2 regions of the Variovorax atrisoli genome follow, and region 1 is predicted to be linked to the other one. Evidence: predicted binding sites of a transcription regulator. Region 1 holds the regulator's gene; the other holds the start of a gene.
What was found. Region 1 encodes NrdR, which represses ribonucleotide reductase genes. Its sites were predicted from a motif close to CACNANATNTNGTG; they were not measured.
Positions count from the first base shown of each region.

Region 2: a site for NrdR is predicted at 3,202-3,215, ahead of FHY06_RS09685 (ribonucleoside-diphosphate reductase subunit alpha). Genes of this name have one in related genera too.

Region 1 is NZ_JACIBG010000001.1:1,144,307-1,154,839, forward strand. Features, by position in the region: gene FHY06_RS05445 (DUF748 domain-containing protein) at 1-2,971, opposite strand, end outside; gene FHY06_RS05450 (lytic transglycosylase domain-containing protein) at 3,642-4,481, shown strand; ZMP/ZTP riboswitch at 4,523-4,646, shown strand; gene glyA (serine hydroxymethyltransferase) at 4,688-5,932, shown strand; gene nrdR (transcriptional regulator NrdR) at 5,975-6,418, shown strand; gene FHY06_RS05465 (type IV pilin protein) at 6,458-6,919, opposite strand; gene FHY06_RS05470 (PilC/PilY family type IV pilus protein) at 6,930-10,103, opposite strand; gene FHY06_RS05475 (pilus assembly PilX family protein) at 10,122-10,533, opposite strand, start outside.
Region 2 is NZ_JACIBG010000002.1:593,177-603,709, reverse strand. Features, by position in the region: gene FHY06_RS09690 (ribonucleotide-diphosphate reductase subunit beta) at 1-12, opposite strand, end outside; gene FHY06_RS09685 (ribonucleoside-diphosphate reductase subunit alpha) at 204-3,119, opposite strand; gene ampD (1,6-anhydro-N-acetylmuramyl-L-alanine amidase AmpD) at 3,470-4,087, opposite strand; gene FHY06_RS09675 (sigma-54-dependent transcriptional regulator) at 4,074-5,651, opposite strand; gene FHY06_RS09670 (two-component system sensor histidine kinase NtrB) at 5,657-7,354, opposite strand; gene FHY06_RS09665 (PP0621 family protein) at 7,351-7,608, opposite strand; gene FHY06_RS09660 (cytochrome C assembly family protein) at 7,610-8,425, opposite strand; gene ffh (signal recognition particle protein) at 8,541-9,929, shown strand; gene FHY06_RS09650 (AAA family ATPase) at 10,014-10,533, opposite strand, start outside.

The DNA of each region.
Region 1 (10,533 bases):
TCTTGCCGCGCTCGATGCCGTGGCCGGCATAGCGCACCGAGTACGGCGACAGCGGCGCCAGGTCGAGGTCGCGCATCTTGGCGGTGATGTCGAGTTCGAGCGGCTTGGCCAGCGGGTTGAGCTTGCCCGTGATCTCCAGCGCGGCGGTCTGCTGCGCCTTGCCGCGCAGCTCGAGGTCGGCCAGCGCAGGCCGGCCGCTCTCGCCCTTGGGCGGGTTGGACGAGAAGGAACTGAGCTTGCCGGTCAGCTCGCTCAGGTCGGCCGAGTAATTGGGCTTGACGAACAGGTCGGTGAAATCGATCTTGCCGTTGACCAGGCTCATCGGGCCGAAGTTGATGACCGGCGCCAGCCCCGCATCGGCCGGGGCCGCCGGGGCGGCGGCGGTCGCGGCCGCCACCGGCTTCGCGGGTTCCGGCCCTGCGCCGACCATTTCCTCGGCCGACATCGGCCTGCCGGCGGAAGCCTTCGGCGCCGATGCCTTGGCCGTCGTCGTGGTGGTCGTCCCACCCGGGCCCTTGCGCGTGTTGGCCTCTCCAGCGGCCGCCGCTGCGGCAGCGGCTTCCGCTTCGCCCTTCTTCGTCAGGCTCAGCAGATTCAGGCGGCCGGTCGGGTCGACGATCACGCGGGCGAAGAAGTCGGTCAGCGTGGTCTCGCGCACGTCCACGTTCGGTGGCGTATTGGGCGCCATGCTGACCTGCAGTCCGCGCAGGCTCAGCGTCTTCCAGCTCAGCAGCTGGTTGTTGTTGCGGTCGAAGCCGGGCGACTGGGTCAGCGAGACGCTGTTGGCGCGGAAGTCGTCGAGCGCGGTGTCGCCGGCCAGCTTCACGCTCATGCCTGCGGGCGAGGTCGCATAGCGCACCGTGCCGCGATAGCTCGCGAAGGCACGGCGGATGTCGATATTGAGCGCGTCGGCGTAGTAGGCCTTGAAGGCGTGCGCCGGGAACGACGCGATCTCGACCCTGCCCTCGGCCGCCAGCGGCTTGAGCACGATGTTGCCCTTGTAGTCGAAGCGGCCCGGGTCGGAGCGCCCGGAGCCGATGCGGCCCGACACCTCCAGCGGCGAGGTCGCGCTGGTTTCGGGCGCCAGCTTCTGGGCGTGCAGCTTGAAGGCCGTGACTTCCACCGTCACCGGGGCGGCGCCGGCCTTGTCTGAATAAGAGAGCGCGCCGTTGTCGACCGCCAGCGTGCCGATGGTCAGCGCCCACGGCTTGGTGTTGGCGCCGGGCTGGGGCGTCTCGGCGGCCGCGGGCTTGGGCGCGGCGACCTTCGCCTCCGCTTCCTTCGTGGCACCGCTGCCGGCCGGTGTCTTGAGCCAGCGTTCGAACATCCAGCGCTTCTCGCTGTCGCGCTCGACGCGGATCTTGGGATTGGTCGCGGTGAACGAAGCCACGTTCAGCGTGTGCTTCGTCATGTCGGCCTCGGCATCGACGAGCTCGAAGCGACCGACGCTCGCCAGCGCGGTCTTGCCCTGGGTCAGCGCCAGGCCGTCGGCGGCGACGCGGCGCGCCTTGAACTTCAGGTCGGGCTGGGCCCATGCGATGTCGATCTGGCCGCTGAGCTTGCCGTCGAGCGTGGGTTCGAGGCTCTGCGCCAGGTAGGGCGCCGCCAGCGAGAGCGGCAATGCCTCGACCTCGGTTTGCACGTCGGCCACCTTGTCGGTGGCGCTGCCCTTGAACTTGAGCGAAGCGCCTGCGATGGCGGTGCTGCCGCTGAACTCGGCGGGCTTCTCCATCGGCCAGGTGACGCCCGACACGTCGATTCCGAGGCCGGTGAGGTCCACGGCGGCGGCCGGATTGACGGTCTCGTCGCGCCAGCCGATGCGGCCACCGCTCAGCGCGACCTTGTCGACCTGCACCTTGAGCGCCGGCTTCTGCGCTGGCTGGCCTGCCGCGGCCGGTGCGCTCGCCGCCGCTGCGGGCGGCGCAGCGACCTTTTCCGCCGCGCCGGTGGCCGGGTCGGTGGCCAGCAGGTTGAGCTTGCCGGCCGCGTCGCGCGCCACCGCCAGCTGCGGATTGGCCAGCGCGACCTCGCTGAGGTGGAACGCCGACTCCAGCGGCCGAACATCGGCCAGCCCCAGCTTGAGCGAGTCGAAGGCCAGCAGGTCGCGGCCTCGCGCGTCGGCCACCTTGGTGGCGTGGGCCTCCACGGTGCCGGTGATCTTCAGGCCGGTGGTGGCCGCCTGCTCGAAGGCGATCTTCAGATCCGCATCAAGGCTGCCCGCCTGCAGCTTCACCGGCAGCCCACCGGGGATGTAGCCGAGGTAAGGCACCAGATCGAGCCCCTTGAACTGCACGTGGGCGTCGGTCTTGCGGCTGTCGGCGAAAGGCGTGGTGAAGGCGGCCGAGTCGAACTTGCTGCCGTTGAGCGCGAACGCGAGCTTGGGTTCGGTGTTGACGTCGCGCTTGGAATCGAGGTTGCTCAGGAAAGGCACCTTCAGCACGAAGTCGCGCAGCTCGTGCTTGCGCTTGACGGTCTGGTCGTCGAAGTCGACCGAGCCGCCATTGATGGCGATGTTGTAGATGGCGAAGCGCGCGGGCTTGGCGTTCGGATCGGGCGGCGGGCCGGCCGAGAGCTTGGCCAGGATGTCGTCGATGTCATATTTGCCGTCGGCCAGGTGCGTGAGCAGGATGGCCGGGCCGTCGATGGTGACGGCGTCGATCACCGGTGCGAGGCGGAAGATCGACTGCAGCTCGGCGTCGGCGTAGATGCGGTTGACGGCCACCTGCGGCTTGCTGCCGTCGGCGGTGGCGATGCGCAGGTCGTTCAGCGTGAGCTCGAGAGTCCAGGGCTTGAAGTCGATCTTGCCGACGGTGACCTGCCTGCCGAGTTTCTCGCTTGCGATCTTCTGGAGCTGGCTCTTGGCGATCGGCGGCACCGCCAGCCATGCGATGACCCAGAAGGCCAGGAGCGCAAGCAAAGCGACGATCCCACGCCGCACCCATTTGTTCTGTTTGATCGAAGCTACGTCCATCGCTGGAGTGTGCCGCAAACATGCGCCGGCGCTGCGTACGCAGAAAGGACGCACGCGCATCTGCGGGAGAAATACCGCAGACAGTCCATCGCGGAGTTTCCAGAATGAAGAAAGCCCGGTGAGTCGACGAGCGTCTTCTCACCGGGCTTGATGGCGGGCCCAAAACCCATGCCATCGATTCGCGCGACGGGAAGTCGATGGTTCCCACCGTGCTGGCAGCAAGAGATTGCCACCGTGGCTCCTCGACCGCCGAACCCTCGGACTTGCACCTCGGGTTTCCCGGGCCTCGGAAGAACGCCTGAAAATCCAGGCCCGTTCAGATTAGGCGTGGCTCCCTCCGATTGCAAACGTGTTTTACAAAGGGATTTCCCCTAAGCCGAAACGCCTCTGTGGCGGCCAACTTTTTAAACAATTATTAGCATAAGAAAACAAATGCTTATGCTTGACCGGGTATTTAGCCACGCTAGAATCCGCGCTGCCCTGACTGCCCGACGCAGAGGGGCCACCTGAAACCGCTGCCGGGTTCCCCGGCTTGATCAGGTCACCACGCACCCAACCAACCCCTTCACTCCATGCGCGGAGCCTGATTCGTACCAATCCAAGCGCCGCTGCCTTCATCCCTCGCCTTCCATGGCGTTGCGAACCGGGTGCCGCACAGAAAGGAAGAGCGATGAATAAGGCGTTTGATGTCACGGCCCGCGGGCTACGGACTTTCTTGTCCGACGTGGCAGACGGCTTTTTTGAAATCACGCACAACGGGTTCGCGCTGGTCGGCCTGGCCATCGTGTTCGCGGCCCTCGCCCTGGTGGCGCGGCCCGACCTGCGCAAGACCGGCGAAGAGGAACTGATGGGCTGGCTGCAGTCGCGCAAGCCCGCGCCCGAAGCCACGGACCTCGAGCCCACGGCCATCGAGCGCACCACGGCTGCAAGCCCCGCCGACCTGCCCAAGCAGCAGGCGGCCGTGGCCTACTGGCTGAGCAAGAAGTACCGCGTGGCCGCCGAGCCGCTGAGCGTGCTGGTAGCCGAGGCCTACGGCATCGGCAAGCGCACCAAGATCGATCCGACCCTGATCCTCGCGATCATGGCCGTCGAATCCAGCTTCAACCCCTTCGCCCAGAGCCAGGTCGGTGCCCAGGGACTGATGCAGGTCATGACCCGCGTTCACGGCGACAAGTACGAAAGCGCGGGCGGCACGCTCACCGCCTTCGACCCGGTCACCAACATGCGCGTCGGCGTCAAGGTGCTGCAGGAATGCATCGCCCGCGCCGGCTCGCTCGAAGGCGGACTGCGCTACTACGTGGGAGCAGCCAACCTCGAGGACGACGGCGGCTACGCCGCCAAGGTGATGGCGGAGCACGAGCGCCTGCTGCAGGTCGCCAACGGCCGCGCGCCGTCCACCGTCACGCCGCCGACCGTGCGGCCGCAGCCGATCCCGGTGGTCGCGCCTCCCGCGAAGCGCGAGGAAGGCGGCGAACCCGCCAAGGTGGCCCTGCTGTCTTCCGTTTCCTGAAGGAGTTTCGGCAGCGCGGGTGCGGCCTGCTGAGCTACACTCGAGCGGTACGCGACTGGCGATAGGCGCAGCACCCGTCAAGGTGCCACGCGCTGACGTGGAATACCACTGGGAAGCGTACCGCCTGGTCACACAGGTGTTCAGCCGTTCGCCTGGGCAGCCCTTGTTTGGTTGAAGAACAAGGACCTCGTCTTCAAAGGACTGCCATGTACCAACGCAATATCCTGGTCGAACAGACCGACCCCGAAATCTGGGCCGCGATTCAAGCCGAGAACGCACGCCAGGAACACCACATCGAGCTGATCGCCAGCGAGAACTACGCCTCCCCGGCCGTCATGGCCGCCCAGGGCTCGCAGCTCACCAACAAGTACGCCGAAGGCTATCCGGGCAAGCGCTACTACGGCGGCTGCGAACACGTCGACGTGGCCGAACAGCTGGCCATCGACCGCATCAAGCAGATCTTCGGCGCCGACGCGGCCAACGTGCAGCCGCACTGCGGCGCCTCGGCCAACGAAGCCGTGATGCTGGCTTTCCTGAAGCCCGGCGACACCATCATGGGCATGAGCCTGGCCGAAGGCGGCCACCTGACCCACGGCATGCCGCTGAACATGAGCGGCAAGTGGTTCAACGTGGTGAGCTACGGCCTGAACGAGAAGGAAGAAATCGACTACGACGCGATGGAGCGCAAGGCGCATGAGCACATGCCCAAGCTGATCATCGCGGGTGCCTCGGCCTACTCGCTGCGCATCGACTTCGAGCGCTTCGCCAAGGTGGCCAAGGACGTCGGCGCGATCTTCATGGTCGACATCGCCCACTACGCCGGCCTCGTGGCTGCGGGCGTCTACCCCAACCCGGTGCCGCACGCAGACGTGGTCACCTCCACCACCCACAAGAGCCTGCGCGGCCCGCGCGGCGGCATCATCCTGATGAAGTCGCAGCACGAGAAGGCGATCAACAGCGCGATCTTCCCGGGCCTGCAAGGCGGCCCGCTGATGCACGTGATCGCCGCCAAGGCCGTGGCGTTCAAGGAAGCCATGTCGCCCGAGTTCAAGGCCTACCAGCAACAGGTGGTCAAGAACGCCCAGATCGTGGCCGAGACCCTCACCCAGCGCGGCCTGCGCATCGTGAGCGGACGCACCGAAAGCCACGTGATGCTGGTCGACCTGCGCTCCAAGGGCATCACCGGCAAGGAAGCCGAAGCCGTGCTGGGCAGCGCCCACATGACGATCAACAAGAACGCGATCCCCAACGACCCGGAAAAGCCGATGGTCACCAGCGGCGTGCGCATCGGTACCCCCGCATTGACCACCCGCGGCTTCAAGGACGAAGAGGCCCGCATCACGGCGAACCTGGTTGCCGACGTGCTCGAGAACCCGCGCGACGCGGCGAACATCGAAGCGGTGCGCGCCAAGGTTCATGCCCTGACGAGCCGCTTCCCTGTCTACCGCTGATCTGTTGTCGGCTCGTAGAGAGAAGCAGGAAGACCTGGCCGCATGAAATGCCCCTTTTGCGGCCATCTTGAAACGCAGGTTGTGGAGACCCGCGTTTCAGAAGACGCCGACTTCGTCCGCAGGCGCCGCCAGTGCAGCGCCTGCGACAAGCGGTTCACCACCTACGAACGGCCCGATGTCAACTTTCCCGTGGTCGTAAAGAAGGACGGCAGCCGCGCCGACTTCGATTCGACCAAGGTGCGCGCCTCCATGATGCTGGCGCTGCGCAAACGCCCCGTGAGCATCGAGCAGATCGACAACGCGCTGCTGCGCATCGAGCAGAAGCTGCTGGCCAGCGGCCTGCGCGAGATCGATTCGACCAAGGTCGGCGAGCTCGTCATGCGCGAACTCAAGAAGCTCGACAAGGTCGCCTACGTGCGCTTCGCCTCGGTGTACCGCAGCTTCGAGGACGTGGACGAGTTCAGGCAGTTGCTGCGCGATATCTGAGCCGCGCCGCGCGCCCCAACCTCCTCTCTCCGCCCGAATTCAGCGGGTCCAGCAGAGCTGAACCAATGAATCCGCGCTGCTTGTCCGCCCTGCGGCCAGTTTGACGCCTCGATGGTTCACCGTCAGCGTTCCGCACTCGTCTGCGGTTGACGCGCCTTGAGGTACGGCCTGCAGGGTATAGCTGGTTTCGCTGCGAGATACATAGCCTATGTTGTAGCTGGCCGACCCGGACGAAGGTGACTGCTTCAGCCCGGAGGGCAATCCGACGCTGCCGAGCGGATATTTGCCGTTGGCTGTCAGGTAGCGCTCGTTCCATTGCGCCGCCTGCAGCAGTTGCTGCTTTGCGTCCGCGCGCTTGGCCCGCAGCACATAGCGGGTGTAGCTCGGGTAGGCAATGGCAGCGAGGATTCCGATAACCACCGTCACGATCATGAGTTCGATCAGCGTGAAGCCGCACGAACGAGCCCACGGGCGGGCTTGTGCTCTGGGATTCCTGTCCATGGTTTCCGTTTCAGTCGCTCGAAATCAGACTGCGCCAGCCGAATCGGCGCACGATGTCCGGCCGGATGGGTGACTTGCAGTCGCCAGCGGCATTGCAGATCACGTCCTGGCCCTTCTGCCGGTTCTGCGGCTGCAGGACCAGGTCGTCCCTGCCGGACCGGTTCCTGAAGCCCGCGTAGGCGCCCACCGCACCGGATGTGGTGTACGAAATGCCTGCCGGTGCGGAGCCGCTGAAGAAGTCGATCAGCAGCGACCACCCGTCGTCGCCCGTGCCGGCGGCGCAGTCGACCGAATTGCTGCTCGAACCAGGGATGGTTGTCGAGAACAGACCCACGCCGCTGCCCAGGACGTCACCTGGATAGACGATGCGCTCGCCGGCCACCGGCAGCTTCAGATGCCAGCCACGTCGGGCCCGCGAACCGCCGAAGCTCACGCCATTGCGGGAGACGGTGCGCAGTTCGGCGTCGCCCTCAGTGACGGAAGCGTCGCCGATGGTCTGCGCCACGAGATCGGTGAAGGCCGCAGTGCCCGAGCTTCCGTTGGCCAGGTCCCGGATGCCATACAGGTACTGGTCCGCAGTCGAGCCTTCATCACCCGAGGCGAAAAGTCGTCCGGTGCCGAACACCACCATGTAGCCGCCGTGGGGATGCCCGACCACAACAGGCGCCGCCGTGATCGGCTGGCTGGCTCCTGCTGCAAACAACGGCTTGTCGTCGAGGCCGGAGGCGGATTCCGATCCGGCCGCGCGGCGCCTGTCGAAGGGCCCCATGGTGGCCTTCCACCGGCGACTGTCGGTGCTGCTGAGATCGAACTTCCAGAGATTGCCGAGCAGGTCGCCGGCGTAGACAAGGTCGACCTTGCCGTCGCCGTCATGGTCCACCGGACGTGGCGCGGACAGGCCGTTGCCCGTGTCTTTCGCCTGCGTGGTCGGCGCGGGAATCTTGAGGATCTCCTTGTCCCCATCGAGATACTGGATCCACAGCACCGCCTTCTCGCTCCTGCTGTTGTAGCCGTTGCCCAGGATCAGGGCCTTTCGGTCGTTGCTCAACTGTGCGACCTGCAGCGCCCGCCCCGAGAAGGCGTCGATCGCAGGCTGCTGGAACTGATGGCCCAGGTCATCGTCCGCAAGCGCGGTCGTGTCGATCAGCGCCACGGCGGCGGCATTGCCTTCGTCGATGCTTTCCGGCCGCGTGACGTCGAGTACGAAGTACCCCTTGCCACCCGCGCCCAGGGTGCCCACGAGCAGCGACTTCCAGTGGGCCGCCTTCTGCGCGTCGGTCGTCCTGGCCGAGGATGCCGCCCCCATGTAGATGTCGGCGACGAAGGCACTCCCGTCGACGTAGTACCGGTGGGTGTAGCCGCCTTCGCTGAGCCGCTTGAGATTCGGCGCCGCCGCCGTGCCGTAGAGGCCCTCGGGCACGTAGGCGAACGTCTCCTTGCCAGTGCTTGCGTTGAAGGCGTGCAGCATGCCGTCGTTGGCGCCGACATAGACCATCGGCGCGCGAGGGACTGCTGCGAACGCGGCATAGGCGTTACCTGTGAAGCCGCTTTTCGGTTGTCCCGAATACCAGACGCTGGAGCCCACGATATCGCCGAGCACGTGGCCGCGTTTGCGGAACTGGCGACCGGCGCCCTCGTTGCTGCGGTCCCCGCGCAGGAAGTCGAGCACGGCCCGGCCCAGGGCGGTGCTTTCGGGACCGGTGTCGGCGCTGGCCTTGAGCGCGGCTCTCTGCACGTCGCTCAAGGCGGCCCACCTGAACGGCACGCCCACGCCGGTCGTCGCCGCACGCCCACCCGACGCAGGCGTGGTGCCTGAGAAGCTGAGCACATTGCGATCCCGGTCGTGTGCGCCAGCGCCTGCCATGCGGGTATCGAGCAGATCACGCGCCGACCAGTCGGCTTTGGCAGAGAGCTTGCCGTCGGCGCCGAACTTCGTGGCGCTGAGGCTGCCGGACCAGTCGGCCGTGTCGTAGCCGGCCCGATAGACGGAAGTGTTGGTCGAGACCCGGGAAGCGTTTGCCGAGATCGACGTCAGCGGTGTGCTGGTGTTGACAAGAACCTGTCCGAGGATCGATTTGAAGGCACCGCTCAAGGCTTGGGCATTGGAGACCGGCGTGAACGTGCCGCGGCTGTTGAGGGCGGCATGCCAGAGGTCCATGCGTTCGTTACCCTCGAACGGGTTCAGCCATCGGATCGAGCCGTCGACCAGGCGGGCATAGTCTCCGCTGTAGCTGGGCTGCGATGCAGTTGCAGAGATTTTCGGCGACGACCACCACGTGCCCGCGGCACCGAACCCGATGAAGTGAGTCGTCAGGTGCTGCCAGGTGGCCGGGTCGTTCTTGGGATTCCAGTACTCGGGAAGCTTGGCGCTTCCGACTGTCGCGTCGCCGGGCTCGGCAATGATCTTCCTCAGGTTGTTGGGCACCCCCGGCTGCAAGTCGGTGGCCCAGTAGTGAAAGCTCAAGTCGGCGAGCGTCGGACGCTTCGTCCTGCCGAAGTTGTCGGCATAGGGTGCACGCGGCTCGTAGCGCGTTGAGTCGGGCAGGACGCGGCGAGAGCCATCTTCATTGGCAACCGCGGGCATGAAGCTCTCCAAACCCGTGGGATGCCAATAGTCGCCATCCGTCATGAAGATATGGAACGACCTGCGGCAACTCGACTGCGCGGCTCCAGCCACGCCCGGCTCATCCGAGAAGGGGCTGTGCTGACCGGTGGTCTGCATGTACTCGCCGGCGCGGGCCATCATCTCATGAAGAGGCGTGCCGCCCGTCGCCTGAACGGCGTCGACCCAGGCCATGAAATTGGCTCGGTGCGTCCGGTCCAGCGAACGCATCAGGTTCGCGTTGACGCGTCCGCCGATCAGGCAAGGACGCTCGGCGTTTCGGAATGCAGCGCAGTTGCGATCGCTGTGGTCGTCGTTCAGCGACTGCCAGGCCAGACGGATGCGGTGATCGGGCATGTTGGCCTCGGAAAAGTTCTCCTTGAGCGCAGCGCGCAGGGTCGCCATGCCGCTGCCGTCCATGCTTCCGGAGTTGTCGACCGAAACGATCACGTTCGGCGCGGGCTCTGCGACCGCGGCATTTCGCGGCACCTGCGCCAGCGGATACTGCGCAGCGTGGACGATGGTCTGTGCAAGTACGAGGCCCGACATGACTGCGCGTGCTGGCAACTTCCTGATCCTCATCTCTTTCTCTCCCAATGCTCAGTTGATCCGGGAGACCGGGTCCGGATCGAACGACACCTGCAGTTCGACCTTCGTCCCCTCCCCTTTGCCGATGACGCTGCGCGCCCCGGTGGCAGTGGCCGTGATGCGAAACAGCGGGTATTTGCTGTTCCTTCGGTCGATCACCTCGATCCAGTACCTGGCGCCATCCAGCGCCGGACTGCCGGCTTTGAGCGCTCCGGTGAACTGGCCGTACCTGGCGTACTTGGACTTGTATGCATCGCGGTGCCAGAAGCGGTAGGCCTCGCTGCCGTGGGCGGCAACAACAGAGCCCGCCTCCGAGAAATAGCAGATGCCCCGCTCGCAGCTGTTGGGGCCGTCGTTCATGTAGGCGGTGACCCAGCCCGTATCCCGGTCGGGAAAGACGCGTCCGTCCTCCGACTTGCGGCAG
Region 2 (10,533 bases), on a different contig from region 1:
CCAGGTCAACATAGAAAAATCCAATGCTCAAATTATCGGAGCAACGATGTGAGTTGCAAAGTGCTCGTTCACATCGCACGCCATTTATGTGGTTGTTATGTTGCTCGCATGCATCGCGCGATGTCAGTCAATGCCTTCATTGAATGAACGTCGCGCGATCTCGCATGCGCCTCACTGACTTGTCGTCGCGAGCATCGACGTGCTTATTGGCACGCTTCGCAGGTCGGATCGTCCACGCCGCAGAACGCGATGTCGGTGGCGGGAATCGCGCTCATCTGCGCTTTTGCGGCTGCTGCAGCGGCTTCGAGCGCGCTCATGCCGGAAGACGATTCGTTGCCCGACGACACGGCGTTGAGACGGCCCGACTGCACCGTCGACTTCTCGGCGTGCGTCGCGCTCTGCGTGCGCAGGTAGTAGGTCGTCTTCAGGCCGCGCAGCCATGCGAGCTTGTAGGTGTCGTCGAGCTTCTTGCCCGATGCGCCGGCCATGTAGATGTTCAGCGACTGCGCCTGGTCGATCCACTTCTGGCGGCGCGCGGCGGCTTCCACCAGCCACGTGGTCTCGATCTCGAACGCGGTGGCGTAGAGCGCCTTCACATCCTGCGGCACGCGGTCGATGGGGCGCAGCGAGCCGTCGAAGTGCTTCAGGTCCATGACCATCACGTCGTCCCACAGGCCCAGGCGCTTGAGGTCGCGAACCAGGTAGTGGTTGATCACGGTGAACTCGCCCGACAGGTTCGACTTGACCGAGAGGTTGCCGAAGCAGGGCTCGATCGAGGCGTCCACGCCGATGATGTTCGAGATGGTCGCGGTCGGGGCGATGGCCACGCAGTTCGAGTTGCGCATGCCGTCGGCCTTGATCTTCGAGCGCAGCGCGTCCCAGTCGAGGGTGGCCGAGCGGTCGACCTCGACATAGCCGCCGCGTGCCTTCTCGAGCAGGTCCAGCGAGTCGATCGGCAGGATGCCCTTGTCCCACAGCGAGCCCTTGTAGCTCGAGTACTTGCCGCGCTCCTTGGCGAGCTCGGTCGAGGCCCAGTAGGCGTGGTAGCAGATGGCTTCCATCGACTCGTCGGCGAACTGCACGGCTTCCTGCGAGGCGTAGGGAATGCGCAGTTCGTACAGCGCGTCCTGGAAGCCCATCAGGCCCAGGCCGACCGGACGGTGGCGCAGGTTCGAGTCGCGCGCCTTCTTCACGGCGTAGTAGTTGATGTCGATCACGTTGTCGAGCATGCGCATCGCGGTCGACACGGTCTTCTTCAGCTTCTCCTGGTCGACCTTGCCGTCCTTCAGGTGCTGCAGCAGGTTCACGGAACCCAGGTTGCACACGGCGGTTTCGGTGTCGCTGGTGTTCAGCGTGATCTCGGTGCACAGGTTCGACGAGTGAACCACGCCGGCGTGCTGCTGCGGCGAACGCACGTTGCAGGCGTCCTTGAACGTGATCCAGGGGTGGCCGGTCTCGAACAGCATCGTGAGCATCTTGCGCCACAGGTCGGTCGCCTGGACGGTGCGGCTCGGCTTGATCTCGCCGCGGGCTGCCTTCTCTTCGTAGGCGACGTAGGCCTTCTCGAAGTCGGCGCCGAAGAGGTCGTGCAGGTCGGGCACGTTGGAGGGCGAGAACAGCGTCCAGGTGCCTTTTTCCATCACGCGGCGCATGAACAGGTCGGGGATCCAGTTGGCCGTGTTCATGTCGTGCGTGCGGCGGCGGTCGTCGCCGGTGTTCTTGCGCAGCTCCAGGAACTCCTCGATGTCGAGGTGCCAGGTTTCGAGGTACGTGCAGACGGCGCCCTTGCGCTTGCCGCCCTGGTTCACGGCCACGGCCGTGTCGTTCACCACCTTCAGGAAGGGCACCACGCCCTGCGATTCGCCGTTCGTGCCCTTGATGTGGCTGCCGAGCGCGCGCACGCGGGTCCAGTCGTTGCCCAGGCCGCCGGCGAACTTCGACAGCAGCGCGTTCTCCTTGATCGACTCGTAGATGCCGTCCAGGTCATCGGGCACGGTGGTCAGGTAGCAGCTCGACAGCTGCGAGCGCAGCGTGCCGGCGTTGAACAGGGTGGGCGTGCTCGACATGAAGTCGAACGACGACAGCACCTCGTAGAACTCGATGGCGCGCGCTTCGCGGTCGATCTCATTGAGCGACAGGCCCATGGCCACGCGCATGAAGAAAGCCTGCGGCAGCTCGATGCGGGTCTTGCGCACGTGCAGGAAGTAGCGGTCGTACAGGGTCTGCAGGCCGAGGTAGTCGAACTGGTTGTCGCGCTCGGGCTTCAGGGCCGCGCCCAGGCGGGGCAGGTCGTACTGCAGCAGCTTCTCGTCGAGCAGGTCGTTGTCCACGCCCTTCTTGATGAACTGCGGGAAGTAGTCGGCGTAGGCGGTTGCGCGTTCGGCGGGCAGCACTTCGCGGCCGATGATCTCCTTGAAGATCGTGTGCAGCAGCAGGCGCGCGGTGGCGAAGGTGTAGTCGGGGTCCTTCTCGATCAGCGTGCGGGCCGCCAGGATCGATGCCTTGTAGACCTCGTCGAGCGGCACGCCGTCGTACAGGTTGCGCATCGTCTCGGCGACGATCGGCGCGGCGGTGATGCTCTCGCCCAGGCCTTCGCAGGCCGATTCGATCAGGCTCTTGAGCTCGTTCACGTCGAGCGCGACCAGCTCGCCCTTGTCCAGCACGTGCAGCGCGGGCGTGGCCGGCGCGGTCTGCTCGCCCTGCTTGGAGCGTTCCTGCGTGCGGCGCTCGCGGTACAGCACGTAGGCGCGGGCGATCTCATGGTGGCCGCCGCGCATCAGGCCGAGCTCGACCTGGTCCTGCACGTCCTCGATGTGGAAGGTGCCGCCGCCCGGACGCGAACGCACCAGCGCGCGGATCACGCCCTGCGTGAGCGTGTCGACCGTCTCGCGCACGCTGGCCGAAGCCGCGCCCTGCGTGCCGTGAACGGCTAGGAAGGCCTTCATCATCGCGATGGCGATCTTGTTCGGCTCGAAGGGCACCACCGCGCCGTTGCGGCGGATGATCTGGTAGTGGGCCAGGTTCTGGCTGGTGGGGGAGCCGGCAGTGTCTCGCTGCGGCTGCGACGGCGTGGAGGGGATTGCACGCGGGGTCGATTGGGGATTCAGGGCTGTTTGCATTCGCTTCCTCTCGGTTGGCAATTCTTGTTGGATGGCGACGCCTGGCCCGGCGCCGCACCGGTGTACGGGACCGGACGGAAGACACTATATCTAGGGTGCAGGGGGCATACAACCCACTAGATGTAGCGTTTTCGAAAGGATACAAGGATTTCCGGTACTACTTCCGACATAGGACACCTGCGAAGATGCCCCATGAATACTGGCCTATGGTCCCGCAACCCGCATGCGCTGTGGCTTGCAGGCCGATTTGGGCTTGCAGGGCGCATGGTTGCTGCATTGCGCCCTTCGGATTTTCTCTTCGCTGCAGCGCGGTGGCGGTGCATCGCGAGGCGCCGCGCGATTGAAAAAAATTAGCGCCCGACGACCTGCTCAGGAAACATCTGTGGCTTCCAGCCGAGTTGTTCGCGCAGAAGGCGCCAGTCGAAACCGGCGCCCGGGTCATGCTTGCGGCCCGGCGCGATGTGCTCGTGGCCGGCGATGTACGCCATCGGAAAATGCTGCGCGATGGCGGCGCACAGGCTCGCGAGCGTCTCGTATTGCGGCTCCTCGAAATGCTGGCCTTCGAGGCCCTCGAGTTCGATGCCGATGGAGTCGTCATTGCAGTTGCCGCGGCCGCGCCACGTCGACACGCCCGCATGCCAGGCGCGGTCGTCGCAGCTCACGAACTGCCAGAGCTCGCCGTTGCGCCGCACGTAGAAGTGCGAGGAGACCTCCAGCCCGCGGATCGACTGGAAGTAGGGGTGTGCGTCCCAGTCGAGCCGGTTGGTGAAGAGCCGCTGCACCGCGTCGCCGCCGTACTCGCCGGGCGGCAGGCTGATCGAGTGCAGCACGATGAGGTCGATCTGCGCGCCCTGTGGCCTGGGCCCGAAATTGGGCGAGGGCAGCGCCTTCGCGAAGCGGTACCAGCCGGCCTGCCAGAGTGCGTCGCCGGACTCGGCCGCGCGCACTTTTTTTTCAGTCGTCGGCATGGCTGCTGCTCGCGCCGTCGTCGCCGTTGGGCGTGGTGATGCCCAGCCGCGCGATGCGATAGCGGATCTGGCGCAGGCTCATGCCCAACCGGGCGGCGGCGGCGGTGCGGTTGAAGCCGCTCTCGTGCAGCGCGCGCACGAGGATCTCGCGCTCCTGCTGGTCGAGGTAGGCCTGAAGGTCGGAGGGCAGCGGCGGAGGCGCGGGCCGGGTAGAGGCCGCCACCGGCGCGGCGGGCGCCGGGGCCGGAGCGGCCGCCGCGTCGCCGCCCAGGGGTGACAGCGGCGCGGGCGCGGAAGATGCCGCCGCTTCGGCCGCGGCCGTGAAGCCGCCCATCAGGTCGAGGTGCAGTTCGTCGCCGTCGTTCAGCGCGACCGCGCGGTGCAGCAGGTTCTCGAGCTCGCGCACGTTGCCGTTCAGCGGATGCTGTGCGAGGCGGCGCAGCAGATCGTCGGACAAGTGAGGCACCGGCAGCCCGCCGTCCTGCGCGATGCGCGAGAGCAGCGCGTTGCACAGCGCGGGCAGGTCCTCGCGGCGGTCGCGCAGCGCGGGCACCGCGATCTCGATCACGTTGAGGCGGTAGAAAAGGTCTTGCCGGAAGCGGCCGGCCTGCACTTCGGCGTGCAGGTCTTTATGAGTGGCGCTCACGATGCGCACGTCGACGGCATCTTCCTGCGTCGAGCCGATCGAGCGCACGCTGCGCTCCTGGATCGCGCGCAGCAGCTTCGACTGCATGGCCAGCGGCAGGTCGCCGATCTCGTCGAGGAACAGCGTGCCGCCGCGCGCTGCCTGGAAGTAGCCGTCGCGGTCCTGCGACGAGCCGGTGTACGAGCCCTTCTTCGCACCGAAGAACTCGGCCTCGAGCAGGTTCTCGGGAATCGCGCCGCAGTTCACCGCGACGAAGGGGCCTTCGCTGCGCTGGCTGCAGGCATGCACCGCGCGCGCAACCAGTTCCTTGCCGGTGCCCGACTCGCCGCGCACCAGCACCGGCGCCATGCCGCGCGCCACCTTGGCGATGCGCGACTTGACCAGCCGCATCGGCTCCGATTCGCCCACGAGGCGGTCGAGCGCGGCGATGCCGGTGCCGGAGGTGACCGGTGCCGCCTCGCCAGCCGCATTGCCGGCACTGGAGGGCGCCGCCTGTGCGGGCTTGGCCACCGGCTGCGGTGCCGTCCGCGCCTGCACGGCGGAGGCCACGACCGCGCGGAACTGCTTGAGGTCGACCGGCTTCGTGAGGTAGTCGAAGGCGCCGGCCTTCAGCGCCTCGACCGCGTTCTCGGCCGAGCCGTAGGCGGTCATCACCACGCAGCGCTCGCTGCGCTGGTCCTTCTGGATGCGGTGGATGATCTCCATGCCTTGCCCATCGGGCAGCCGCATGTCGGTGATCACCGCGTCGAAGCGCCCGGCCTCCAGGTGCTGCCAGGCTTCCGAGACGCTGCCTGCCGCCTCCACGCGATAGCCCTCGCGCAGCAGCGTCAGTTCGTACAGCGTGCGCAGGTCCGGCTCGTCGTCGATGACCAGGATCTGCGCCGGCCGCTGGGTGGAAGAAGAGGGGGAGTTGCTCACGGGCGCTATTGTGTCAGCCGGTTTTCGCTGGGGGCAAAGCTGACGAAGAATTCGTTGCCCTCGGGCCCGCCCGGCACCAGCGCGCGGCGCTCGTAGCCGATGGTGGCGCCGTGCCGCCGGCACAGTTCGCGGCACAGGAAGAGACCCAGCCCGCTGGAGCGGCTTTCCGAAGAGAAGAAAGGCTCGAACAGGTGCCGCTGCACCGCGGGCTCGAGCGGCGCGCCGTCGCTCCATACCATCAGGCTCGGCCTGGCGACGCCGCCTCGCTGCATCGCGGTCAGCACCTGGATCGCGCCTTCACGCGTGCTGGCGTAGCGCGATGCGTTGTCCAGCAGGTTCACGATCAGGCGGCGCAGGTGCTCGGCGTCGAAGCGCACCTCGCTCGCGGGCGCATCGAGCGACACCAGCACGCCCTTGCGCTGCGTCTGGCGCACCCATTCCTCGGCCAGCACCTGCACGGCCGGGTCGAGCACCAGCTGCTCGCCCAGCGAGAGCACGCGCTGCTGGCGCGCGCGGGAGACGTCGAGCACGTCGTCCACGATGCGCGCGAGGCGCTGCGCGTTGTGCTGCACCATGCTCGTGAGCTTGCGGTGTGCGGGGTCGGTCAGGTCTTCGTTGAGCAGCGCGCTGGCCTGCGTGATGGCGGCCAGCGGATTGCGGATCTCGTGCGCCACGGCCGCCGACATGCGGCCCATCGCCGCCAGCTTCTCGGTACGGATGCGGGCCTCGAGTTCGCGCAGGTCCTGCAGGAACATCACGCACAGGCTGTCGGCGCGCTTCTCGCTGGCGGGCGTGAGCCGCGTGCGCACGCGCACCTCGCGCGCTGCGCCTCGCGCCTGCGCCACCGGAATCTCCTCGGCCTGCGGCGCCCGCCGCGCGAAGGTCTGGCGCGCCAGCGCGGCCAGCGCGTGCCAGGCGGGCTGGGCATGCAGCGGGAAGGGCAGCGTCAGCTTGGCCAGGCCCTGGCCAAGGATCGCGTCGGCCGCGGGATTCGCCGCGTGCACCAGGCCCTCGGCGTCGATCACCAGCACGCCTTCGCTCAGCGTCTCGATCACGAGGTCGTTGACCTGCGCCTGCATCCGCGCGCTGCTGCGATTGCGCTGCGCCACCGCTTCCTCGCGCGCCAGCCGGCGGGCCATCTCGTGGGCAAGCAGCGCCACCACGAAGAAGCCCGTGCCGGTGAGCGCCGCCTGCACGAATCGCGACGACGAATCGCCCGGCTGCTGCAGCCAGTGCCAGCCCGCGTCGCCCAGCAGAAGCAGCGTGACGGAGGCGGTGGTTCCGAGGCTCACGATCATGGTGCCCAGCACCGCGCTCATCAGCACCGGCAGCGCGAACAGCGGCGTGTAGTTGACGTTGCCGCCCTGCAGCACCTGCAAGGCGGTGAAGGCCGCCAGGTCGATGCCGATGGTCAGCAGCCACAGTGGCGTGAAGCCGCGGATCGGCGGCTGGAAGGCGGTGTAGCGCATGCCCAGCCAGGCCGCGACGAGGTAGATCGCCGAGATCGCGATGGCCGCTGCCTGCATGTTCTGCCCGATCGCGAAGGACACGGCCTGCAGCAGCACCAGCACCAGGGCGACGAAGCAGCGCGCTCCCATGAAGCCGCGCCAGAGGCGGCCCAGTGCCGAACTCTCGGCCGGGCCCTGGTCGAGCACGTCCCAGTCGGTGACCGGCTCGCCGCGCGACCAGAGGGGCGTGCTCATTGCCGGGTGGCGGCCTCGCGGTGCGCGGTGCTGCAGTAGAGCGCGCCGCCGGGACCGGCGATGGCTTCGGGGGCCGGCAGGTGCAGGCCGCAATGGGCACAGCGCACCATCGCCTGCGGCGGTCCGGACGGCGCGGGCGTGCGTTGCGCCTTGGCCGCTCGCTCGCGCATGGCGTCCTGCATTTCTTCGCGCCGGTTCTTGCGCCAGAGCCAGATCGCGACCCAGAGCACCGCGAGGACGAGGAGGTATTTCATTTCAGACGGGAGGGCGCGCGAGAACCACTTCGAGCACGAAGCGCGAACCGACGTAGGCCAGCAGTAGCAGCGCCGAGCCGGCATAGAGCACGCGCCGCGCGGTGCGCCCGCGCCAGCCGAAGCGGGCCCGGCCGATCAGCAGGATCGCGAAGCTGATCCAGGCGAGCACCGAGAAGATGGTCTTGTGGTCCCACTTCCAGGCGCGGCCAGCCAGCCCGTAAAGCTGCTCGCTGAAGAGCAGGCCGGCCAGCAGCGTAGCCGAGAGCAGCACGAAGCCGGCGGTGACGAAGCGGAAGGTGAGCCGCTCGAGCGTGAGCAGCGGCACGCCGCCCTGCGGCTCTACGGCCGCGGCCAGGCGGATCTGCTTTTCGGCGCGGGTGATCAGCCAGGCATGTACCACGGCGGCGCCGAACAGGCCGTAGGAGGCGATGCCCAGCGCCAGGTGCAGCGGCAGCCACGGCGATGCCGTGACATGCAGCGGCGTGCCGGGAAACAGGATGGCCAGCAGCACGGCAGCCGCGCCCAGCCAGGCGAGTGCGCGCCGCACCTTCAGCTGGGGATACATGCGGCTTTCGACGGCGTAGACGGTCAGCACCAGCCACGCCGTGACCGACAGCGCCGGCGCGAAACCGAAGCGCGGCTCGCTGCCGACGAGACCATGGGCGAGAGCGGCGGCATGCAGCAGCCATGCGATCCCGAGCGTCCATTGGGTCGACTGGCGGCTGAATCTGGCGCCGGCGGCGGCGACAAAACCGTAGGCAACCGCGGTGGCGATGCCCAGAGCCACGCCGAGCGGGGAGGGGATCGCTAAAATCATCGGCCGGAGTTTAGCGTCTCGCTATTGCGTTCCCGGCGCCCGGCTTCAAGTTCTTTCCCGTCTCCCAGGCTTCTCACCCGGCCCGCGCCATAGCGGGCAGCAAGGCATCCCCCTCATGGCCACCGCCCTCACAGAAAAGTTCTCCCGCCTCGTCAAGACGATGAGCGGCCAGGCCCGCATCACCGAAAGCAACGTGCAGGACATGCTGCGCGAGGTGCGCATGGCGCTGCTGGAAGCCGACGTGGCCCTGCCCGTGGTGCGCGATTTCGTCGCCCGCGTGAAGGAAAAGGCCCTTGGCCAGGAAGTGCTGGGCTCGCTCAAGCCGGGTCAGGCGCTGGTGGGCATCGTCAACCGCGAACTCGCCGCCACCATGGGTGAGGGCGTGTCCGACATCAACCTCGCGGCCCAGCCGCCGGCCGTGATCCTCATGGCCGGCCTGCAGGGCGCCGGCAAGACTACCACCACCGCCAAGCTCGCCAAGCACCTGATCGAGAAGCGCAAGAAGAAGGTGCTCACCGTGTCGGGCGACGTCTACCGTCCCGCCGCCATCGAGCAGCTCAAGACCGTCACCAGGCAGGCGGGCGCTGAATGGTTCCCCAGCACGCCCGACCAGAAGCCGCTGGACATCGCGCGCGCCGCGCTCGACCACGCCCGACGCCACTATTTCGACGTGCTGCTGGTCGACACGGCCGGCCGCCTTGCCATCGACGAAGTTCTGATGGCCGAGATCAAGCAGCTGCATGCTGCGCTCGACCCGGTCGAAACGCTCTTCGTGGTCGATGCCATGCAGGGCCAGGACGCGATCAACACCGCCAAGGCCTTCAAGGAAGCGCTGCCCCTCACCGGCATCATCCTGACCAAGACCGACGGCGATTCGCGCGGCGGCGCTGCGCTGTCGGTGCGCCAGGTGACGGGTGTGCCGATCAAGTTCGCTGGCGTGAGCGAGAAGATCGACGGCCTCGAGGTGTTCGACGCCGAGCGCCATGCGGGCCGCATCCTGGGCATGGGCGACATCGTCGCGCTGGTCGAGCAGGTCACGGCCGGCGTCGACGTGGCGGCGGCGCAGAAGCTCGCGGCCAAGGTCAAGAGCGGCGCGGGCTTCGACCTCAACGACTTCCTCGGCCAGCTGCAGCAGATGAAGCAGATGGGCGGCCTATCCAGCCTGATGGACAAGCTGCCCACGCAGATGGCCGCCAAGGCCAGCGAGGCCGACCTGAGCCGCGCCGAGCGCGACATCCGCCGCAAGGAAGGCATCATCAACAGCATGACGCCGCTGGAGCGCCGCAAGCCCGAACTGCTGAAGGCCACGCGCAAGCGCCGCATCGCCGCGGGCGCTGGCGTCCAGGTCCAGGAAGTGAACCGCCTGCTCAACGAGTTCGAGCAGATGCAGGGCATGATGAAGAAGATGAAGGGCGGCGGCCTCATGAAGATGATGAAGCGCATGGGCGGCATGAAGGGCCTCGGCGGAATGGGCGGCCCCGGTGGGCCGAAGCTGCCGTTCTGATCGCACGCCGCACGCGCACATATATATGAGAAGGCCCGCCGGGGTGAACCGGCGGGCCTTCTGCTTTTCAGGTCCGCGCTTCCTTCAGGTCTGCACTTCGTAGACCGTCTCGTGCGCCTCCACCGGCGTTGGCAGTTCCCAGCGATGCAGCATGCGCTCGATGCCCGCGTTCGACAGCGTGGTGTCGCGCTCGCGGTTGCGGCGCATCAGCTCCGAATGGGGCACTTCCAGATACACCAATTCGATGTGCGCGTGGTAGGCCCACAGCAGGTCCAGCGTCTTGGTGCGCATCTGCTGGCTCAGGTGCGTGGCGTTCCAGACGAAGCGCTCCTGCCTGCGCAGCAGCGCCTTCGCCTGGTCGACCGCGTGGTGCGCGGCGAGGCCGTCGTTCTCGCCGTGCTTGAGGCCGAGTTCGGCGCGCGCATCGTCGAAGGACACCACCGGCCAGCCCTTTCGATGCTGCGCCACCCAGTGGTTCTTGCCGCTGGCGGGCAGCCCGCACATCACCGTTACCTGCGATCCGGCGTTCTGGAACAGCGGGTAGTCGGGGCTGGTGTCGGCGCCGCGGAAGTAGGCCAGGCGCGTGTGGGCGTCTGCCATCTTC